DNA from 3 places in the Rahnella inusitata genome. Region 1 is predicted to be linked to each of the others. Evidence: predicted binding sites of a transcription regulator. Region 1 holds the regulator's gene; each other region holds the start of a gene.
The links. The regulator PhoB, encoded in region 1, activates phosphate uptake and scavenging genes when phosphate is short. The targets are predictions, from matches to a motif close to CTGTCATAAAACTGNCNNAT.

Region 1 (7,796 bases):
TGCGCCAGGCACCAGTGAAGCACTGTTTTCCCCGAGTTTGAACAGGCTCAGATAGACCAGCACCAGACCTAAGCCAGCAATCAGACCGGCCAAAATAGTGTAACGGGTCAGCAGTTTGGCATCAGTCACACCGCGCGAACGGGCAGCATTAACAATAACAATGCCGAAGACCAGCGCGCCCAGCGTATCCATTGTCAGATAGCCATTAACGAAACCGCTGGAGAACGGAACGGTCTGGTAAGCATCCACCGCAGGCATGGTCTGACCGGCAGGCCACAGCAGCGCGGCAACGCCCAGTGCAGCCAGCGCGACCATTTTCAGCGGCGCGAGGAAATGCCCGACGGTATCAAGCAAGCGGCCCGGATAGAGTGAAATGCCGATCACCAGCGCGAAGTAGATCACGCTGTAAATCAGCAAAGGAAGCGGGCCGTCACCGGTCATCGGTGCGATACCCACTTCAAAAGAGACGGTTGCGGTACGTGGCGTGGCGAACAGCGGGCCGACAGCCAGATAACAGACGGTCGCCAGCAGAATACCGGCACCACGGCCAATCGGCGTACTCAGGGCATCGACACCGCCACCGACGCGCGCCAGCGCAATCACGGTCATCACCGGGAGACCTACCGCGGTTATCATAAACCCGGCAGCTGCCCACCAGACTTCAGGACCGGCCTGCAGGCCAACCATCGGCGGGAAAATAATGTTCCCCGCCCCGACGAATAAAGCGAAGGTCATGAAACCCAGCGCCAGAATATCTTTATTTGTTAAACGAGTACTCATGATTGGTGTCGTGTTGCCTGTTCAAATGAATAAAGTGACCGTTGCTGTCGCCGTGCAGCTTCGTCAAAAGGATGAATGGTGTAAAAGACCAGAGAGCACCACTGTAAGATCGAAGTGTGCTTAAAACGCCTGATGATATGCAGATGATTATGTTGTTATCCCTAAATATTTCATGGTGCGGGAAGGCGGCAAGCGAGGAAATCCCGATGGGCTTACCTGGGTAAGTGATTCGGGTTAACGAGCGTGGCCAACGCATCTGCAACGTGAAATATGACGGGCATATGCAGGGAGTATCGAGCGACAGCGGGGGCTAAGGTAAACGTTTATAGCGCAGAAAGGCAAGCCGAGATCCAAAAAGCAGAGCGTTCAACCAGATTAATACTCTAAAGCAGCCTTTATCACTAAATACGGCATGAAACACGCAATATGATATGTATGATTTTTAAGCGAAGTAAGCACAAGATATGCTCCTTAATGGCAAAAAGTGCGTGAAATCACCATTAAGAGGCGATTACACGCACAATATCCAGCATATTTGTGAGGTCACAAAACAACCAATCTGCCGTATTACCAGACGCGGGCAGCGATATCCACCACCAGTTTCAGTTTTTCCCACTGCTGCACTTCGGTGAGGCTGTTGCCCTCTTCCGTCGAGGCAAAACCACACTGCGGGCTGAGGCAAATCTGATTGATATCCAGATATTGCGCCGCTTCCGCCAGACGCGTTTCGACGGTTTTGGCCAGTTCCAGTTCGCCGGACTTAGTGGTGATTAACCCCAGAACCACCTGCTGATGGCCTTTTTTGATAAAGCGCAGCGGTTCGAAACCACCGGAACGCTCATTGTCATACTCAAGGAAGAAGGCATCGATATTTACACCGCCAAACAGGATCTCAGCCACCGGCTCGTAGCCACCTTCTGAAATCCAGGTCGAGCGGAAGTTACCGCGACACACGTGCAAACCAATCACCAGATCGTCCGGTTTACCGGCAATGGCTTTGTTCAGCACGTCAGCGTAAGTACGTGCTAACTCTTCAGGAGAATCGCCACGCTCGCGGATTTGCTGCTTCTGATCTTCCGAGCACAGATACGCCCAGACGGTATCGTCGAGTTGCAGATAACGGCAACCGGCGTCGTAAAACGCTTTAATCGCGTCGCGGTAAACCTGTGCCAAATCGTCGAAATAGTCTTTCAGATCCGGATACACCTCTTTACTGATGGCGTTACGGCCACCGCGGAAATGCATTACGCTCGGGCTTGGAATGGTCATTTTGGGCACTGCGCTGCCGCAGATGCTTTTCAGGAAACGAAAATCTTCCAGCATCGGATGTGAACCAAAGCCGAGTTTGCCTGTGACTTTAATGCTGCGCGCTTTGGTCTGTACGCCGTTGAACTGAATCCCCTGGACTGCGTCGTAACCTTCCACACCGTTCAGCCCTTCGAAAAAATCGAAGTGCCACCACGCGCGGCGGAACTCACCGTCAGTGACCACCTGCAGACCGGCTTCGCGTTGTAAATCCACCACGCGGCGGATTTCGGTATCTTCAACGGCGCGCAGTTGCCCGGCATCAATCTCACCGGCCTGAAACTGCTTACGGGCTTCTTTGATAGCCGCCGGGCGAAGGAAACTGCCGACCACGTCAGCACGGAACGGAGGGGTGGTACGTTGCATGAAAGACTCCTTAATGGCACCCCGTCGCAGACGAAATGCAAATGATTTACAGGGTAAATAATTACGCCGCGTTACATTTAGACTTCTAGATGTCTAAATGGCTTTAAGGCCATACTGTCATGCCGGTTACTCACCCACAACAGAGGAATTTTCATGGGAGGTGAAATAAATTCATGATCAAATGCGGAGAGTTCATGAAGCAGCAAGCAAAAAAAGCCCGTCATGTAGAAATGACGGGCTCAATAGAAAACAGCAAATTACGGTTTCACTGAAATTTTAGAGGTGTTATCGGAAGGAACAATCAGTCTCGGTGCCAGCGTAAACATAAAGCGCGTGCCGACGCCGACTTCGCTCATCACCTCAAGCCGGGCGTTGTGGTGGCTGAGCGCATGTTTGACGATCGCCAGCCCCAGACCGCTGCCGCCGGTCTGACGGGAACGGGCTTTGTCGACGCGATAAAACCGTTCGGTCAGGCGCGGCAAGTGCTGAGGCGCAATCCCCGGCCCATTATCGCTAATCTGGAACTGCGCACCCTGTGGCGTTTGCTGCCAGCTGACCTCTATTCTGGTGCCCGGCGGCGTATGGTTCACCGCGTTATACACCAGATTCGACACCGCACTGCGTAGCTGATCCTCATTGCCGAAGACCTTCAGCTTGTCGTTTACGCGGAACACCACTTCGTGCTGACCGCCGCTCAGCGTCTGTACTTCGCGCTCCAGCATTCCGAGCATCACCGGAATATCGACTTTTTCGTGCAAATCCATATTGGCGGAGGCTTCGATTTTTGACAGCGTCAGGAGCTGCTTGACCAGCCCGTCCATGCGTCGCGTTTGCTCTTGCATGGTATCGAGCGCCTTAGTGCGAAACGGCTCTTCCAGCTTGGCGTCTTCCATCATTTCCAGATAGCCCTGCAAAACGGTCAGCGGGGTGCGAAGTTCATGGCTGACGTTGGCGAAGAAGTTACGTCGCGCACCTTCCAGCTGGCGCATTTGCGTGACGTCACGCGCCACCATCAGTAACTGCCCCTCGGAATAAGGCATCACGCGAAATTCGACGTAATGTTCATTATTGAGCTGGAGATTTAGGGCGCGGCTAAAATCACGCGCCTGGATCCAGACGCGAAATTCCGGATAGCGCAGCAGGTTGAAGATGTGTTGCCCGTTATCTTCCGGCCAGCGGAAGCCGAGCAGTTCCTGGGCCAGACCGTTGCACCAGAAAATATTGCCCTCTTCGGTGGTCAGCACCACCGCATCCGGCAAGGATTCTGCACCGCTGCGAAAACGTTTAATGAGTTGCCCTAATTCACGGCGGCGACGCCGGTTGCGCATCTGCATCTGGTTCAGCCCGTAGAACAACGGCTCCCAGCTCCAGCGACCATTTGGCGGGGTGATGCTGCGGTCAAGCCACAGCCAGTGTGAGAGTTTAAGCTGGTTATAATAGTTCCAGCCCAGCGCCGCCAGCAGCGACGCAAAGAGAAGCCAGCCAAAATGGCCGACAAAAATACCGAGAATGATCGCTGGCAGGCAAAACAGAAAAAATTCGCCGGCCAGCCGTTTCCATGACAAACGTTCTAACACACAGATTCTCCGCTGTGGGGACTAATAACGCGTTGAGAAACGATATCCCGTGCCACGGACAGTCTGGATCATTCTGTCATGTCCACTGGTTTCCAGCGCTTTGCGTAAACGACGAATATGCACGTCCACGGTTCGATCTTCCACATAAACGTTAGTGCCCCAGACGTTATTCAGCAACTGCTCGCGGCTGTAAACACGTTCCGAGTGGGTCATAAAGAAGTGCAGTAATTTGAATTCGGTCGGCCCCATGTCGAGCGCCTGCTCATTGGCCATCACCCGGTGGGAGGAAGGATCAAGTGTCAGACCCTGCATGTCGATCACCTCTTCCACCGCCATCGGCGAAATACGGCGCATCACAGCTTTTATACGGGCAACCAGTTCTTTGGGAGAGAACGGTTTAGTGATGTAATCATCGGCACCCACTTCGAGGCCACGCACCCGGTCTTCTTCTTCACCGCGTGCGGTCAGCATCATCACCGGAATTTCGCGGGTCAGGGCTTCACGTTTCAGATGCTTGATAAACTGGATCCCGGAACCGCCCGGTAACATCCAGTCAAGCAGGATAAGCTCAGGATAAGGCTCGACCAGTTGGCCAATCGCGGAATCAAAATCTTCAGCTTCTACTGCCTGATAGCCATTTTGTTCCAGTACAAAACACACCATTTCACGGATTGGAGCTTCGTCTTCAACCACCAATATACGTCTAGCCATCGTAGGTCCTGCCAATAGGTTAGCGATCTTTTATTTGATTGCGGGCGCCATTATGCGTCAGTTTTGTGACAGATTTATGAATAGAAAGGATGGTCTATTACACCGCACTTTGACAGCCATCTTGCTGAAATGCGCCTGATTTTTCTGGGGACATCGTCCCCCGACGGCGTTTATACTTTGCGCCATTGTTACCGTGCAGCGAATCACCGGGAGTTTCATGCGCCTGATCCACACTTCAGACTGGCACCTTGGCCAGTATTTCTTTACCAAAAGCCGCGCCGCCGAGCATCAGGCTTTTCTGCGCTGGCTGACGGAACAGGTGGAAATTCATCAGGCAGATGCCGTGATTGTGGCGGGCGATATTTTCGATACCGGCTCGCCACCGAGCTATGCGCGGGAACTGTATAACCGCTTCGTGGTGGAATTACAACACACCGGCTGCCAGCTGGTAGTGCTGGCCGGCAACCACGACTCTGTCGCCACGCTCAATGAATCTAAGGAACTGCTTTCCTGCCTCAATACCCGCGTGATCGCTACCGTCGGTGAAGACTTGTCTGAGCAGGTTCTGGAATTAAATCATCGGGATGGCTCGCCCGGCGCAGTGCTGTGTGCGATCCCGTTCTTACGCCCGCGCGATTTGATAGCCAGTCAGGCTGGTCAGTCCGGCAGCGACAAGCAGCTGGCATTGCAAGAAGCCATCGCCGCCCATTATGACGCTTTATATAAAGCGGCACAGGCGAAGCGTGACCAGCTCGGCGTTCCGCTGCCCATCATCGCCACCGGCCATCTGACCACCGTCGGCGTCAGCACCTCGGATTCGGTACGTGACATTTATATAGGCACCCTCGACGCCTTTCCGGCACAGGCCTTTCCGCCGGTCGATTACGTTGCACTCGGGCATATTCATCGCGCCCAGTGCGTGGCGAAAACCCACCACATCCGCTACAGCGGCTCGCCGATTGCGCTGAGTTTTGACGAACTCGGCAAAGCCAAAAGCGTGTTTTTGCTCGATTTTACGGGTGCAACGCTTAACAGCATCGACACGCTGGAAATTCCGGTATTTCAGCCGATGCAGATGATCAAAGGCTCGCTGGCCGAAATAGAAAAACAACTGATGCAGTTTACCGACGGCGATGCCACAAAACCGGTCTGGCTTGATATTGAAGTCGCGACGCAGGATTACCTCAGCGACATTCAGCGGCGGATCCAGACGCTGACCGCCGAACTGCCGGTGGAAGTCGTGCTGCTGCGCCGCAGTAAAGAACAGCGCATTAACAGCATTGAACAACAGGAAAAAGAAACCCTCAGCGAGCTGAGCGTGAGCGATGTCTTCGAGCGGCGGCTGTCGCTCGAAGCGGACGCCGACGAACAGCGTCAGGCGCGGATGCGCACGCTGTTCGCGCAGGTGGTCGATGAGGTCACCAGCGGCCATCACGCAGAGGACGCCGCACAATGAAAATTCTCAGCCTGCGTTTAAAAAATCTAAACTCGCTGCAAGGCGAATGGAAAATCGACTTCACCGCTGAGCCTTTTGCCAGCAACGGATTATTCGCCATCACCGGCCCGACCGGCGCGGGGAAAACCACCCTGCTCGATGCCATTTGTCTCGCACTGTATCATCAGACGCCGCGCCTCAACGTCACACCCAGCCAGAATGAACTGATGACCCGCCACACCGCCGAATCGCTGGCCGAAGTGGAGTTCGAGGTCAAAGGCATTGGCTACCGTGCCTTCTGGAGCCAGCGCCGGGCGAAGAACTCGCCGGACGGCAATTTACAGGCGCCGAAAGTCGAGCTGGCATTGCTGGCGGACGGCAAAATTCTGGCGGATAAAGTCCGCGATAAACTTGACGCTATTGCAGAACTGACCGGCCTGGATTTTGGCCGTTTCACCAAATCGATGATGCTGTCGCAGGGGCAGTTTGCGGCCTTTCTCAATGCCGACGCCAACGATCGCGCCGAACTGCTGGAAGAACTGACCGGCACGGAAATCTACGGCCAGCTGTCTGAGCGCGTATTCGAACAACATAAAGAGGCGCGCGTGGCGCTCGACGGTTTGCATCAGCGCATGGCCGGTATCGAACTGCTCAGTGAAGAACAGCGTCTGGCGCTGGAAATGCAGCTTAAAGAACTGAACGCGCAGGAAATCAGCCTCAGTCAGCAGGCGCAGCAGCGTCAGCAGGATCTTAACTGGCTGCAACAGTGGCAGCAGGTGCAGCAAAAGCATCAGCAATCGGTGCAACAGCTGGCCGCGACGGAGCAGGAAATGGCGCAGGCTGCGCCGCAGTTACAGCAACTGGCGCGCAGCGAACCGGCGGAAAAACTCCGTTCACGACTGAACGATCGCCAGCGATGCGAGCAGGAAACGCTAAGCCTGCAACAGCAGACCGCAGAGCTGATTCACCAGCAGGAACAGCAACTGGCGCAGATGACGCCGCTGAAACAGGCCGCAGAACTGGCGCAGAGTGAGCGCCAGAAACAGGCCGAAGAACAGCGCCAGCAGCAGACGCTGATTGAAGAACAGATCCTGCCACTGGATAACAGCATCGCCCAGTGGCAGAAATCGCAAAACGACACCCGGCAGTCAGTGAATGATGTCCAAAAACAAGTCAGCGAACAGAATCTCACGCTGGAACAGCTGACCGCCGAACGCCAGAAGCTTGAGGAGCAAAGTCGTCAGCATCAGACACGGCATACGGCCCTGACCGATGCACTCACCGCGCAGCAACAACATCAGGCCACGCTGGAAAATCAGCATCCGCTGACGGCCTTGCAAAAACGCCAAGCCGAACTGACACAACTTCGGCCAGTGCGCCAGCAGCTGTATTCGCTCGCACAGCTTTACCCTCCGCTGAATCGCCGGGTGGTGCAGCAAAACGCCGATTTCCTACAGATCCAGACGCAGGTCACGGAAGAAGAACAGCGGCTTGGCGCGATACGTCTGCAATGTCAGAAGCAACTGGAACATCTCAATGACGTTAAAGCGCGCCTGAAAAGTGAAGAGCTGATCGTCAGCCTCACCGCCGAGCGCGCGAATCTGCAAAGCGGCAAGCCGTGT
Region 2 (7,796 bases), 1.3 Mb from region 1:
AACGTGTTAATCAGCAAGTATAAAAGCGAAATTTTCTACGAACGTACGTTACTGCAGAGTTTTCATCCCATGGCAAGATATTTAATAACATACCATGTCATAACTTAGTAAATGTATTTTTCAGTGAGCGTAGAGGTTAAACCATAAGTCATAACACTGACTTATCTGTATAACACTAATACCCGTTAGGATAGACAGTAGAATTTAGTCCTATTTATTCTTAATGCCTGTTTCGGATTTATATAGATTTTGACTTTCCCACAGCTATACTCGCTATAAATATCTTCATGGGGTACTGATATTGTTCTCTACCTTGGCACATATTATGGTTTACTCACAGATAGCCCAATTATTTACTCAACTACCCCGTATCGGGGTTTGCTCTATATGTTTCAGTAGGTAAAGATGATAATGACGGACTGGGAAAGACTTCGCCTAAAGTCGCCCACATACTTACCACCTCTGGTCTAATTCATTAATATCATTGAATTGCATACCCTCTAATACAGTTAGGCGGCTCAAACGGGGGCGTTCCCGACCGTCCTATCCCTCCCACGCCAGTTGGGCTTTTTCCCGTATAGCCGAAAACTCCCCAAAACGACCGACCGTTATTTTGGTATTTATTCAGCTCGATCGCGACGGATATTTTGTTAAATAATTCTCTATTGAATAGAATACCTCTCCATGTGTAATGGATATTAGGAAGTTTTAATCGATGAATGCGGGAGTAACCGATTAATTATTAATAAAACCCCAATGAAAAAGATTACAAAACAATCATTCATAGATTAGGTATTCTTTGCATAACCAATCAGAAAAAAATCACAAAAACTTTAGGAGATGGCGATAATGGTTTTTTAGCTGAGGCTTGTGAATCAATACATTACCCCATTTGAGTTGGTCTAGTTGTTGGCCTCTAATCTGCTTTCACTTCCACTACGTGTTAGCTCTCGCCAGATGGTCATGACACCTATCTCCGGCATATTACCCAAAGAAGCCGGTTATTCCTGATTATGGCTGGATCACATACAGAGAGCGGGTCAACGCCACCAATGCTGACGTGATGGAGTGTAATTACTGTACAAAGTTTATTGTTCCAAAACAGCCACCAAATCCTGCGCACACGCCCACGCTGAACTCCATGCCCATTGGAAGTTATAACCCCCCAGCCAGCCGGTGACGTCTACCACTTCGCCGATGAAATACAGACCGGGGACTTTGGCCGCCGCCATCGTTTTCGAGGAAAGTTCTTTGGTATCGACACCACCGAGAGTCACTTCCGCCGTGCGGTAACCCTCGGTGCCGTTCGGCTGCACCTGCCAGTTCTGCAGTTGCTCAACCAGTTCGGCCTGTTGCGGCACGTTCAGCTGTTTCAGCGTGACGTCCGGTAGCTGACCGAGGGTTTGCAGGCATTCGACCAGACGCTTCGGCAGTTGCATCGCCAGCGTGTTTTTCAGGCTTTGATTCGGATGTTCCTGTCGCTGAGCGTTAAGAAATGCCGCCAGGTCAGTGTCTGGAAGTAAGTTAATGCTCACAAACTCACCCGGTTGCCAGTAGCTGGATAGCTGTAAAACCGCCGGGCCGGACATGCCGCGATGGGTAAACAAAATGCTTTCGCGAAAAACGGTGCCATCCTGCGCGGTCAGCACCGAAGGCACCGAGACGCCGGACAATGTCTGCAAATGGTCGAGCAGCGGTTTATGCAGGGTAAACGGCACCAGACCGGCGCGGGTCGGTAAAACTTTCAGGCCAAACTGCTCGGCCAGACGATAACCGAATGGCGTTGCGCCCAGCCCCGGCATGGAAAGCCCGCCGCTCGCCACCACAAGTGAGTGAGTACTTACAGTTGAGCCGTTCACTTTGATAATAAAGCCGTCTTCAGTTTTTTGAACGTCGGAAATCTCGCTACGCAGTCGTACATCCACATTCCCCAGCTCGCACTCTTTATCGAGCATAGCGACAATCTGTTGGGCGGAGTCGTCGCAGAATAGCTGGCCGAGCGTTTTCTCATGCCAGGCGATGCCGTAGCGGTTGACCATGTCGATAAAATCCCACTGGGTGTAACGCGCCAGTGCGGATTTACAGAAGTGCGGGTTTTCCGAAAGATAGGCAGCAGGTTCGGCATATAGATTAGTAAAATTGCAGCGTCCGCCCCCGGACATCAAAATTTTGCGTCCGGTTTTCTTGCCATTATCCAGCAGCAGAACCCGGCAGCCACCCTGTCCGGCCTGCGCTGCACAGAACATGCCTGCCGCACCCGCACCAATGACTACCACATCAACCTGTTCCACTTTTGGCCTCTCTTTTCGTAAAATTCAGCTACGTTTTAAATAGGATACGCTCTGCTTCTGGGCCGATTTTGCCCGCCATGCGCCGCGGATTGTAAGTGACTGACAGGGGTTACACCAGTCGCAGCAGGGTTTTATGGCGCTAAGTAAGCAAATGTTTCAATTAAGAAAGGGTAAATAAATCACTGATTATTATTGATTTAATCTCCGCTTCGGCTTTTTTTGACCCGTTTTTAATCAAAAAAATGTCATATTTTCCTTTTATAGACACCCTGTTCTCGCAGATAATGCGCGGCGTTCATGACCACTAACTGGCGTAACAATTATGCTGCATCTATTTGCCGGGTTGGATTTTCATACCGGTTCGTTATTGATTCTCGCGTTACTGTTTGTTCTGTTCTATGAAGCCATCAACGGTTTTCATGATACGGCCAATGCAGTAGCAACCGTCATCTATACCCGGGCAATGCGTTCGCAATTAGCGGTCGTGATGGCAGGGGTATTTAACTTCCTTGGCGTCATACTCGGTGGTTTGAGTGTGGCTTATGCCATCGTTCATTTGCTTCCAACCGATCTTCTGCTCAACGTTGGTTCCACGCATGGCCTTGCCATGGTGTTCTCGATGTTACTGGCAGCGATCATCTGGAACCTCGGCACCTGGTATTTTGGTCTGCCGGCGTCCAGCTCACACACGCTGATCGGCGCCATCATTGGCGTAGGGTTGACCAATGCATTGATGACTCACACCTCCGTGGTCGATGCATTAAACATTCCTAAAATGATCGGTATTTTTGCCTCTCTGATTATCTCGCCTCTGGTGGGGATGATTGTCGCAGGAACCATGATTTTCCTGCTGCGTCGCTACTGGAGTGGCAATAAGAAACATGCTCGTATCCACCTGACGCCTGCTGAACGTGAAAAGAAAGACGGCAAGAAGAAGCCACCCTTTTGGACCCGTATCGGCCTGATCCTGTCGGCTATTGGCGTGAGTTTCTCTCACGGCGCAAACGATGGTCAGAAAGGTATCGGCCTGATCATGCTGGTCCTGATTGGTGTGGCTCCGGCAGGTTTTGTGCTCAACATGAGCGCCACGGGTTACGATATCACTCGTACCCGCGACGCCGTGACGCACCTCGGACAGTACTATCAGCAGCATGTTGATGCAGTACCGCACGTGGTCGCGCAAACGCCTCTGGTGCCTGCGCCAGACGTGAATATCGCACCGACCGACGCTACGAAAGTGTTCCACTGCGACAGCAGCCACGCACTCGACGCTATCGGCCGCGCGCAAACGCTGCTGACCAATCTGCCGTCTTACAGCGCCCTGGCAACGGATGAACGCAGCCATATGCGTCGCCTGCTGATGTGTGTGTCTGATACGGCCGATAAAGTGGCGAAGCTGCCGGAAACCTCGCCTGCGGATAAACGCTTCCTCGGCGAATTGAAAACCGACATTCTTCAGACCGTCGAATATGCTCCGATCTGGATCATCATCGCGGTAGCACTGGCGCTGGCGCTGGGTACCATGATTGGCTGGAAGCGCGTTGCGACCACCATTGGTGAGAAGATCGGTAAGAAAGGCATGACCTACGCACAGGGCCTGTCTGCGCAGCTGACGGCGGCGGTGTCTATCGGCGTGGCAAGTTACACCGGTATGCCAGTCTCCACCACGCACGTGCTGTCCTCTGCGGTTGCGGGCACCATGATCGTGGACGGCGGCGGTGTGCAGTCTAAAACCGTGAAGAACATCGCGATGGCATGGATTTTAACCCTGCCGGTCTCGATTGTACTTTCCGGCCTGCTGTACTGGATTGCGCTGAAGCTTATCTGATAAACGTCTGAGCTGCGGCTCAGGTAAGAAAAAGGCGACCTTGTGAGCAATCACAGGTCGCCTTTTTGTTTCCTTTTTCACACATCCTCACAACGATTATTCAGGGTTAATACCAGATGAGCATCGCCAGCATACTGATGAGGATAAGCCCCACCAGCGCGGTCGTCAGAACAAACTGACCACGAACTCTCTCACAACGACGGATAAACTCAGGGTCGTGATGTTCAACGTAACGCTGAGCATAGATATATCGCACCAGCCTTATCTGCTTGCTCGGTTGGCCGTGAGACGTAAAGAATCCACCGCCATCCACGTACTGATACAGCAAGGGATCGCATCCCCGAAGCACCACCAGCAATGCGCGCAGAGAAGAGTAATAGCGCAGCATATTCACCACACACACAAAACATAAAGCCCAAAATAGCGCAACGGGACTGATCATGATTCCCCCTCAAGGAGAACTCACCCCGCGCGATGCGGCCCGCAATCGGCCACACACCCGACGTTTCGCCCTGCCTTTCCGCGATTTCACACCCCCGGACACAACGCGGTCCGCCCCTTTTCACATCACAGAAAATTGCCAAAGCAGGAGAACCCTGCATTCATTGAGTGTAGGAAACGAATCTGGAAATGGGGACGCTGGCTCATATTATTTCTATCTATGCTTTATCAGATAAGGAAATGGGATCTGTATGCTTGATTTCTTTAACCATTTTGGGGCTATACTAAAAGCATGAGTTTCGCATGATGCTGATATTGCTGTTAACCGACTTATGGAAGGAGTTTTCTTATGGCTTACAAACACATACTCATTGCAGTAGACCTGTCGCCAGAGAGCAAGGTTTTAGTTGAGAAAGCCGTCTCCATGGCGCGTCCGTATAACGCCAAAGTGTCCCTGATCCACGTTGATGTGAACTATTCGGACCTGTATACCGGCCTTATTGACGTCAATCTGGGCGACATGCAAAAACGAATTTCGGAAGAAACCCACCACGCGCTGAATGAATTGTCGCAAAACGCCGGTTATCCGATTTCCGAAACCCTGAGCGGCAGCGGCGATCTTGCGCAGGTGCTGGTCGATGCAATCAACAAATACGGCGTGGATTTAGTGCTGTGCGGCCATCACCAGGATTTCTGGAGCAAACTGATGTCCTCCGCGCGCCAGCTCATTAATACCGTCCATATCGACATGCTGATCGTCCCACTGCGTGACGAGGAAGAAGAAGCGTAAATCGCCAAAGCGTTGACGTAAAAATGCCCGCAGGTGAAAACCGGCGGGCATTTTTTTATCCAGAACGCAGGTGCGGTGCTTTCTGGTTTCTTTGCGATCTCGTTGTGTTCTTACAGCGGCGTATAAATATCAAACCGGTGGCTTTTGGTCACCACGGCGGCTTGCGCAGGAATATCGGCCATCGGTGGCGCGTAATCCGGGCGTTTTACCACGATGCGCTTGGTCGCTAAGCGGCGCGCCGGTTCCAGCAGACCATCGGCGTCATCATCCGGACCCACCAGCCCCTGAAACACGCGCATCTCTTTCTTCACCAGCGCACTTTTCTGTTTGTGCGGATACATCGGGTCGAGATACACCACTTCCGGTTTCGGCGAAAGCTCAGAGAGCGCCGTCAGGCTGGACGCATGCAGCAGCGTCATACGCTCACGAAGCCACGGTCCGATTTCCGCATCGCGGTAACCGCGCGCCAGCCCGTCATCGAGCAGTGCTGCCACCACAGGATTTCGCTCAAGCATCCGGACTTTGCAACCTAATGACGCCAGCACAAACGCATCGCGGCCCAGTCCAGCCGTCGCATCCACCACATCTGGCAGATAGCGCCCTTTGACACCCACCGCTTTCGCCACGGCTTCACCGCGCCCGCCGCCGAATTTGCGACGGTGCGCCAGGGTACCACCGACGAAATCGACAAAAATCGCGCCGAGTTTTGGCTCGTCGCGTTTGCGTAATTCCAGACGTTCAGGCGTAAGAACCAGCGCCATCACCGCGTCGGGGTCAGACGTCAGATTCCAGCGCTGCGCCAGAACAGATAAGGCGCCTTCGTCGGCGCCTTCTTCACACAGTAAACACACACTCACAGGCAGAGGTTATCCTTTGATACCGTAATGGCGCAGCATAGCATCCAGCTGCGGTTCACGCCCGCGGAAGCGCTTGAACAGCTCCATCGGCTCTTCGGAACCCCCACGTGAAAGGATATTATCGAGGAATGACTGACCGGTTTCGCGGTTGAAAATCCCTTCTTCTTCGAAGCGGGAATACGCATCAGCTGACAACACTTCTGCCCACAGATAGCTGTAATAACCAGCCGCATACCCGCCGGCAAAAATATGGCTAAACGCGTGCGGGAAACGTCCCCAGCTCGGTGATGGCACCACGGCAACCAGCTTCTTGATTTCACTCAGGGTTTGCAGGATCTGCGCGCCTTTTGCCGGGTCATATTCCGCATGCATACGGAAATCGAACAGACCGAACTCCAGCTGACGCAGAATAAACAGCGCCGCCTGATAGTTCTTCGCCGCCAGCATCTTATCCAGCATCTCTTTTGGCAGCGGTTCGCCCGTTTCGAAATGGCCGGAGATGAATGCCAGTGCGTCCGGCTCCCAGCACCAGTTTTCCATAAACTGGCTCGGCAGCTCGACGGCATCCCAAGGCACACCGGAAATACCGGCGACTCCCGGAGTATCGATGCGGGTCAGCATATGATGCAGGCCGTGACCGAACTCATGGAACAGCGTGGTAACTTCGTTGTGGGTGAACAGCGCCGGTTTATTGCCGACCGGTCCGTTAAAGTTGCAGGTCAGGTAGGCGACCGGCTTTTGCAGCTCGCCGTCGGCTTTACGCATGCTGCCGACGCAGTCGTTCATCCATGCACCACCGCGTTTGTGCTCGCGGGCGTACAGGTCGAGATAGAAACTGCCGCGAAGTTCGCCGGTTTCATCAAACAGATCGAAGAACCGCACGTCTTTGTGCCAGGTTTCCACGTCTTTACGTTCTTTAGCGGTGATGCCGTAAATGCGTTTCACCACTTCGAACAGCCCTTCCAGCGCGCGCTGTTCAGGGAAATACGGACGTAGTTGCTCATCGTTGATGGAGAACAGATGCTGTTTCTGTTTTTCGCCGTAGAACGGCAAATCCCAGGCTTCCATCTCATCAACGCCGTAATGTTCTTTCGCGAACGCGCGCAGCTGAGCCAGTTCCTGCTCACCTTGCGGACGCGCACGGGTCGCCAGACCACTGAGGAAGTCGATCACCTGTTTCGGGCTTTCGGCCATTTTGGTAGCCAGCGACATATCCGCGTAAGAATCAAAGCCCAGCAACTGTGCCAGTTCGTGACGCAGTGACAAAATCTCCGCCATCACTTCGCTGTTGTCCCACTTACCGGCATTCGGGCCCTGATCGGACGCGCGGGTACCGAACGCGCGGTACATTTCTTCACGCAGCGCGCGGTTTTCGCCGTAGGTGATGACCGGCAGATAGCTCGGGATATCCAGCGTCAGCAACCAGCCTTCCTGCTCTTTGGATTCGGCCAGCGCTTTCGCCGCCGCCAGCGCGCTTTCAGGTAAACCTTTCAGATCATTTTCATCAGTGATGAGCTTGCTCCAGCCCATCGTGGCATCGAGCACGTTGTTGCTGTAGGTCGAACCGAGCTCAGACAGACGTGCAGAAA
Region 3 (7,796 bases), 1.5 Mb from region 1:
CTGCGCGACACGTTGGATCCTAAACTGAAGAAATAGCCTGATGACTTAACTCGCTGAAATGGAAGAGAGATGCATCCGCAATACCCAGAACCCGATGAATTTACGCAGCAGGCACTGGCCGCGCTGCTACAACGCTGGCGCACGACGCGTCAGATCTTTCGCCCGCGCTTTCCGTGCGGGGCGACTAACGCAATAACGGACGTCACCGGTGTCACCGTCGGCCACAGCACGCTGGCGGCGGGGGACGTCCAGACCGGCGTTACTGCTGTCGTGCCGCCCGGCGATAATCTCTATCAGCAGCCTTTACCGTGCGGCGTAGCGGTGCTCAACGGCTTTGCCAAACCGATGGGGCTGATTCAGGTGATGGAGTTGGGCGAGCTGCAAACCCCGATTCTGCTCAGTAACACCTTCGCCACCGGTGCGTTGTTCAACGCGATGATAAAACGCAGCTGTCAGCAGTTCCCGCAGATGGGTCGCCCCGATGCCACCATCAACCCGCTGATCCTCGAATGTAACGACTTCTGGCTCAACGATATTCAGGCCATGGCGGTGAGCGAAGATGATGCACTCACCGCACTCGACGGCGCGACAAGCACCTTCACCCGTGGCAGCGTGGGAGCAGGGCGCGGCATGAGCAGCTTCGGTCTGAAAGGCGGTATCGGCACGGCGTCGCGCTGGTGCGAAGAACTCAATGCCACGCTCGGCATACTGGTGCTGGCGAACTTCGGTAAACTCTCTGAACTTACGCTCGACGGCGTGCGCGCCGGTGATGCTATCGCCGAAGTGTTGCCAAATATCGCGCCGCAGGTCGATGCCGGTTCAGTCATCATCATTTTGGCCTGCGATCGTTATCTCGACAGTCGCCAGCTAGGCCGCATTGCCAAACGCGCCGGTGCCGGGATCGGGCGTCTGGGCAGCTACTGGGGGCATGGTTCCGGCGATATCGCGCTGGCATTCTCCACGCAGCGTGACGGTGTCACGTTGACCGATGACAAGCTCGAGCCTTTACTGGCGCTGGCCGCGGACGCCACCGAGCACGCGGTCATTGACGCGATGCTCAGCGCCGAAACCGTCTGCGGCTTCGACGGACATTTCCGGCTGGGGCTGAGTGAAGTCCTTGACAGCCTTGCCAATTTAAAAGGGAACGAATCATGAAAATTTTTATCTCTGCTGACATCGAAGGTATTGCGGGCGTGATGCGTCCTGAACAATGCAGCCCCGGCAATGCCGATTACGATGCCGCGCGGGCACTGATGGAACAGGAAGTGAACGCGGCGATTGACGGCGCGTTCGCCGGTGGCGCGACGGAAGTCACGGTAGCCGACAGCCATGCGATGATGCAAAACCTGCGCGCCGACAAAATCGATCCGCGCGCCCGTCTGGTGCAGGGAAAACCGCGCGGCCTCTCGATGGTTGAAGGTTTGCAGCAACAGCAGTACGACGGCCTGATGTTCGTCGGTTTCCACACTGCCGCGGGTGAAAATGGCGTGCTGGCGCATACCATTAATGGCCGCGCTTTCTACCGCGTCAAACTCAACGGTAACGTAGTGGGCGAAAGCGATTTGTACGCGGCCGCCGGTGCCGAGCTGAACGTCCCGCTATGGCTGGTGACCGGCGATGATCATCTCGAAACCTGGATCCGTCGCCATTATCCTGAATCTCAGTACGTCTGCGTCAAACGCGCGATTTCCGCCAACGCTGCCGAATCCGACAGCCCGGCAATCGCCCGCGCGAAAATCCGTAAACACGCCACGCTGGCGGTCAGCAAACCCGCACCGATCACCGCCGGAAGATTCAGCCCGCCGTATCATCTCGAACTGATGACCGCCAGGCCGGTGCTGGCCGATTTGTTCTGCCTGATCCCTGGCGTCGAGCGGCTGGATGCCGTCACCGTCGGCTATCACAGCCCGAACGTGGCCAATATCATCAGCCTGCTGAGTGCATTTTCCTATCTGGCAACGACTCAGAAATAAGGCAACACATGCGCTTACGTCACATTGAAGTGTTTCAGGCGGTTTTGCAGGCGGGCAGCGTCAGCGGCGCGGCGCGCTTGCTGAATGTGTCGCAACCGAACGTCAGCCGCGTTCTGAATCACGCCGAGCAGCAGCTGGGGTTCACGCTGTTTGACCGTACGCCGCAGGGGTTGATCGTGACGCCGGAAGGGCGCAGGTTGATGCCGGAAGTCGAGGCGTTGTTCAGCCATATTCAGGCGATCGGTGCGCTGGCGGAGCAGCTGCGTCAGGGCGAAGGTCAGCATGTGCGCATCGGTTCTGCTCACGCCCTGGGTCACAGCGTGATGGCGCCGGTGCTGGTAGATTTCCGCCGTCAGACCCCCGGCGGCAGCGTCGAACTGGTGACCGGACACTTCAACACGCTGAGTCAGGATTTGCTGCAATACAAAATGGATTTCGCACTGGCCTTCGGCGAGCCTGCCACGCAGGAGCTGGTTTCGGAGTCCATCTATCAAGGCAACATGGTCGCGCTGTTGCCGAAGGATTCCGAGGTTGAAGGGCCGGTATCGCTGGCGTGGCTATGTGAAAATGATCTGATGATGCTACAGCAGCAGGATCCGCTGGGTCTGGTACTTAACCGCGTCTTGCGCGAAAACGGCCTGACGCCGCAGTCTTCATTGCACATCAAAACCTACTCTGTCATCGCCGACATGGTGCTGGCCGGCGGCGGCGTCGGGGTGGTCGATACGTTTACCGCCCAGCGGTATGTCGATCAGCTGAAAATTTGTGAGGTCATCGAGCCGTTACCCTTTGAGGTGATTTTGCTGAACAGGCGCGACCAGCCGGTATCTCAGGCGGCGCTGAAGCTTAAGCAGCTGATAAGGCGCAAATTATGGGCATTGGGGGAGGGGGGCGGTTAAAAAATCAAAATCAAATTCAAGGTCGAGTGTTGCTACCCACGGGCTACGTAAAACAGTACACAGACAGATCCCTCCCCTGCGAAGGAGAGGGTTGGGGTGGGGTATGATGCCAAATCAATAAGTTCACGTTTTCTCCGGCAAATTCATGGCGTGTTATACCCCCTCCCGGCCTCCCCCTTCGCAGGGGGAGGAGCAAAGCAAACCCGTAAATATTCTCGGTCAGAGACAAACAGCCGCCTTATAGCCGCCCGCTGCACTAAAAACTATTCGATCCCCATTGCCCCTTTCATCGTAAAGAAAAGATCAGTCTGATCTGTCAGACCCACCACATTCGCCGCGTGTGGCCCAAACGCTGCAATCCGCAACTGGGTTCCGGTGTGGCCCTGGGAGTCATCCTCTGAGTTACCGTAACTGATGGTCATTGGTGCGCCATCTTTGGTGGTCAGCGTCTGCGTCAGGCCGGGAGCTTTGGCGTCGGCTTCGATGATTTGGCTGGAATGTGCATGGTCGGCGGTGACAATCACCAGCGTGTTGCCGTCTTTGCGGGCGAACTCCAGCGCTTTCTGAACCGCTTCATCCAGGTCGACCGTTTCACCGAACTGTCCGCATGGATTAGCAGCGTGATCCTGCTTATCAATTGATGCGCCTTCCACCTGCAGGAAGAAGCCTTTTTCATTGGTCTTCAGCAGGTCGATGGCTTTTTCTGTCATTACGGCCAGCGTCGGGATATCCGCGGTGCGCTGCGGGTTGGCTTCACAGGTGACGGCGGGTTTATCAATGTTGCCGTGATAAGAGGCTTTCGGACCCTGCCAGCGCACCGGCATGTTGCCTTCGGAGAACAGACCCAGCAGCGGTTTTTGCTGACCGGCCTGGGTAATAGCAGCGAGCTTGTCGGCGTTTTCGATCCACTCATAACCCTGCGCCAGCGCCTGATCTTTCAGAGATTTCCCCGTGAACTCGCCGCTTTTCGCCAGCTGGCTGAATGATTTTCTGCCGCCGCCGAGCGTGACATCGGCGCGGGCGTGCAGCAACTGTTCGGTGATTGAGCCGCGTCCGCCGTTTTCCAGCGCATTGGTGGCACATTTCTCTGAGGTTTCTTCCGGGCCGTAGCATTTACGCGACGTCACGTGCGCGATTTGTGCAGCGGGCGTTGCATCCTGTAACTCTGCGGTAGAAACGTTGCCGGTGGCTTTCCCCGCCGCTTTGGCGATTTCGAGGATTGTCTGGTGATCTTTACCGTTCACATCCACGCCGATTGCGCCGTTATAGCTTTTCACGCCGGTGGTCCAGGCGGTAGCGGACGCAGCGGAATCGGTAACGTAGTTAGGTTTTTGCGTTTTTTTATCAAGAGAATAATGCGTGTATTGGCCGGTCAGCGGCAGGGCGTCGATGCCTTTGAAATAGCCGCCCGCGCCTTCTGCATAATTTCGCGCGGAGGTAATTTCGGAATCACCCATACCATCGCCGATCAGCAGGATCACGTTCTTAACCGTTTTGTCAGAGAGCGATGCTTTCAGCGCGGCTGTCTGGTCACCGCTCAGACGGCGAGCGCCACCTTGTTCAGTTATCACACCTTTAGCGGCGCGATCGGACAAGGCGTTATCTTCAGCAGCAAATGCTCCTGCAGAGGCGGAAAGCAGTAAAGAGGCGGCGATGGCGCGAGCGATCAGAGATACAGGTTGTTGCATTGTCAAAACTCCTTTTGATGAAGCGTCAGAAATAAAAACACACAGTTTGAGTTATTTTGTTACTGGGAGGGTAGATCAGGAGGATGACGGATTTATGACAAAGAATGGAGTGCACGGGGCGTAGTGACGGTTTTCAACATTTTTGAACGCGATCAATGCTATGTAAGGCAATACTCGGTTTGCTCCTCCCCTACGAAGAGGAGGGGCAAAGCTGCCATTGCGGCAGCCTACGGACGTAAGAAATTCAGCCGATGGTCATCAAACTCGCATTTCCCCCTGCCGCCGCGGTATTCACGCTCAAAGAGCGCTCGTGAAGCAGACGTTCGAGCAGGATATTGTCTTCGCCGCGGGCGAACCCTTGTACGGAGACAATCGGGCCAGGGCGGTTGGCGATAAGCTGGCAGAGTTCACGCAACTGATCGGCGTCACCGTGATAAATCACCGCATCGAAAACCGGCGCATCGTTGTGCCAGTCTTTGGCGAAGTCCACGCGATCCTGCACGGCTTTCGGCAGCTGATTGAACAACTCGCGCTGCAACGGTGTTTCCGGCCACAGAATGCGGCAACCGGTCGCGGTGACGGCGGCGAGCTGAGTCAGCGCATCGTCCTGATTGTCGGCCAATGCCAGGACGCGTTCGCGCGGCAGCAGGGCGTATGTGTTGCGCTCGCCGGTCGGCCCCGGCAAAGTGCGCAAGGTGCCACCCTGGCTGCTTTCTGCGAATCGTTTGCAGACCTCAATGAAGGCTGCACTTTGCTTCTGCCCGGTGGCCCATTGTTGCAGGGCGCGGTGCGGTGCCAGCAGTGCTTCGCGCACCGAGGCATCCAGCGGCAGTTCGCGATCCTGACGCAACAGGGTCTGCTGAACGGCGAATTGCGGACGGCTGCTCAGCAGGCGGTATAAGTACAGCGGACCGCCTGCTTTCGGGCCCGTGCCGGACAGGCCTTCGCCGCCGAACGGTTGGACGCCGACCACCGCGCCGACCATATTGCGGTTCACGTACATGTTGCCAACGTGCGCCTGCTGCGTGACGCGGTGAATGGTTTCGTCGATACGGGTGTGGATCCCCAGCGTCAGGCCGTAGCCGGCGGCATTAATCTGACCGATCAGCTTATCCAGATCCTGACGGGCGTAACGCACCACGTGCAGCACCGGGCCGAAAATCTCTTTCTTCATTTCATCGAAGCTGTCGAGTTCAATCAGCGTGGGTTTAACGAACGTCCCGCGTGCCCATTCGCTCTGGTCGGCTGCGAAAGTTTGTGTTGCCTGATATACCGTGCGGCCTTTGGCGCGCATGGCGTCGATGTGTTTCTCAATACCTTCTTTGGCCTCACTGTCAATAACCGGCCCGATGTCCGTAGAGAGACGTTCCGGGTTGCCCATCCGGCATTCGGCCATGGCACCGCGCAACATCTGCAAGGTGTGGTCGGCGACGTCATCCTGAATACACAGCACGCGCAGGGCGGAACAACGCTGACCGGCGCTGTCGAACGCCGAAGCCACCACGTCCATCACCACCTGTTCGGTCAGCGCAGAAGAATCCACGATCATCGCGTTCAGACCGCCGGTTTCAGCGATGAGCGGCGTAGGACGCCCCTGCGGATCCAGCCTTCCTGCAATGTTACGTTGCAAAATACCCGCTACGTCAGTGGAACCGGTGAACAGTACGCCGCGAACGCGTTCGTCATTCACCAGCTGCGAACCGACGGTTTCGCCTTTGCCCGGCAAAAGTTGCAGAACGCCCGCCGGAACACCCGCTTCATGCAAAATACCGACGGCCAGCGCGGCGATAAGCGGCGTCTGTTCGGCAGGTTTGGCCAGCACGCTGTTACCGGCTGCGAGTGCAGCAGCAATCTGACCGGTGAAGATCGCCAGCGGGAAGTTCCACGGGCTGATGCACACCACCGGCCCGAGTGGACGGTGGGTGTCATTGGTGAAGTCTTCGCGGATCTGCCCGGCATAATAATGCAGGAAATCGACCGCTTCGCGCACTTCGGCGATGGCGTTATTAAAGGTTTTTCCGGCTTCGCGCACCAGCACGCCAAGCAGACTTTGCAACTGCGCTTCCATCAATTCTGCTGCGCGTTGCAAGATTGCGGCGCGCTCTTCGGGAGGCGTCGCAAACCAGATGGCGCCGGCAGCGGCGGACGCGTCCAGCGCGCGGCTGATTTCCGCTTCTGTCGCTTCGCGCACGTGGCCGACGATGTCGGTATTTTCAGACGGGTTGACGACCGGCAGGAATTCGCCGTCGTCCGTGGGCGCATCAATCATCGGTTGCGCGGTGATTGGATGGCTGGCGCTTTGCAACAGGGCGCTGGAAAGGGAAGCCAGGCGATGTTCGCTTGACATGTCCAGACCGGCGGAGTTCACGCGTTTGCTGCCGTACAGATTACGTGGCAAGGCGATGCGCGGGTGCGGCAATCCGACCTGTCCTTCGCTGGCGGCCAACGCTTCAACTGCCAGCACAGGATCGGCGACCAGCTCTGCAATTGGCAGTGTAGCGTCGGCGATGCGGTTCACGAAGGAAGTGTTCGCGCCGTTTTCAAGCAGACGTCGCACCAGATACGCCAGCAGCGTTTCGTGCGTTCCGACCGGGGCATAGATGCGGCAAGGGCGGTTCAGTTTGCCTTCGGCAATTTTCCCGACAACCTGCTCGTACAGCGGTTCCCCCATGCCGTGCAAGCACTGGAATTCATACTGACCCGGATAATAGTTGTTGCCCGCCAGCTGATAAATCGCTGCCACGGTGTGGGCGTTGTGGGTAGCGAATTGCGGATAGATCAGGTTCGGCACCGCCAGCAGTTTGCGGGCACAGGCCAGATAGGAAACGTCGGTGTAAACCTTGCGGGTGTAGACCGGATAATCTTCCAGCCCTTCGACCTGCGCGCGTTTGATTTCGCTGTCCCAGTACGCGCCTTTCACCAGACGGATCATCAAACGACGACGGCTGCGCTGTGCCAGATTGGTCAGGTAATCGATCACCATCGGGCAGCGTTTCTGATACGCCTGAATGACGAAGCCGATACCGTTCCAGCCTGCCAGTTCCGGCTCAAAGCAAAGTTTTTCCAGCAGATCGAGGGAAATTTCCAGACGATCGGCTTCTTCAGCATCAATATTAATGCCGATGTCATAGCTGCGCGCCAGCAAAGTGAGTGACAGCAGGCGCGGATAAAGTTCTTCCATTACGCGCTCATACTGCGCCCGGCTGTAACGCGGATGTAGGGCGGAAAGTTTGATG

Region 2: a site for PhoB is predicted at 2,523-2,542, ahead of pitA (inorganic phosphate transporter PitA). Genes of this name have one in related genera too.
Region 3: a site for PhoB is predicted at 4,642-4,661, ahead of phoA (alkaline phosphatase). Genes of this name have one in related genera too.

Annotation. Positions count from the first base shown of each region.
Region 1 is NZ_CP065024.1:4,028,614-4,036,409, forward strand. It holds gene brnQ (branched-chain amino acid transport system II carrier protein) at 1-780, opposite strand, end outside; gene I2123_RS18905 (cobalamin-independent methionine synthase II family protein) at 1,348-2,451, opposite strand; gene phoR (phosphate regulon sensor histidine kinase PhoR) at 2,709-4,028, opposite strand; gene phoB (phosphate response regulator transcription factor PhoB) at 4,050-4,739, opposite strand; gene sbcD (exonuclease subunit SbcD) at 4,957-6,195, shown strand; gene sbcC (exonuclease subunit SbcC) at 6,192-7,796, shown strand, end outside.
Region 2 is NZ_CP065024.1:604,839-612,634, reverse strand. It holds gene I2123_RS02785 (BaiN/RdsA family NAD(P)/FAD-dependent oxidoreductase) at 1,089-2,291, opposite strand; gene pitA (inorganic phosphate transporter PitA) at 2,614-4,119, shown strand; gene uspB (universal stress protein UspB) at 4,226-4,561, opposite strand; gene uspA (universal stress protein UspA) at 4,910-5,350, shown strand; gene rsmJ (16S rRNA (guanine(1516)-N(2))-methyltransferase RsmJ) at 5,461-6,207, opposite strand; gene prlC (oligopeptidase A) at 6,217-7,796, opposite strand, start outside.
Region 3 is NZ_CP065024.1:2,497,932-2,505,727, forward strand. It holds gene I2123_RS11755 (ABC transporter permease subunit) at 1-36, shown strand, start outside; gene I2123_RS11760 (P1 family peptidase) at 70-1,155, shown strand; gene I2123_RS11765 (M55 family metallopeptidase) at 1,152-1,973, shown strand; gene I2123_RS11770 (LysR family transcriptional regulator) at 1,982-2,872, shown strand; gene phoA (alkaline phosphatase) at 3,136-4,560, opposite strand; gene putA (trifunctional transcriptional regulator/proline dehydrogenase/L-glutamate gamma-semialdehyde dehydrogenase) at 4,805-7,796, opposite strand, start outside.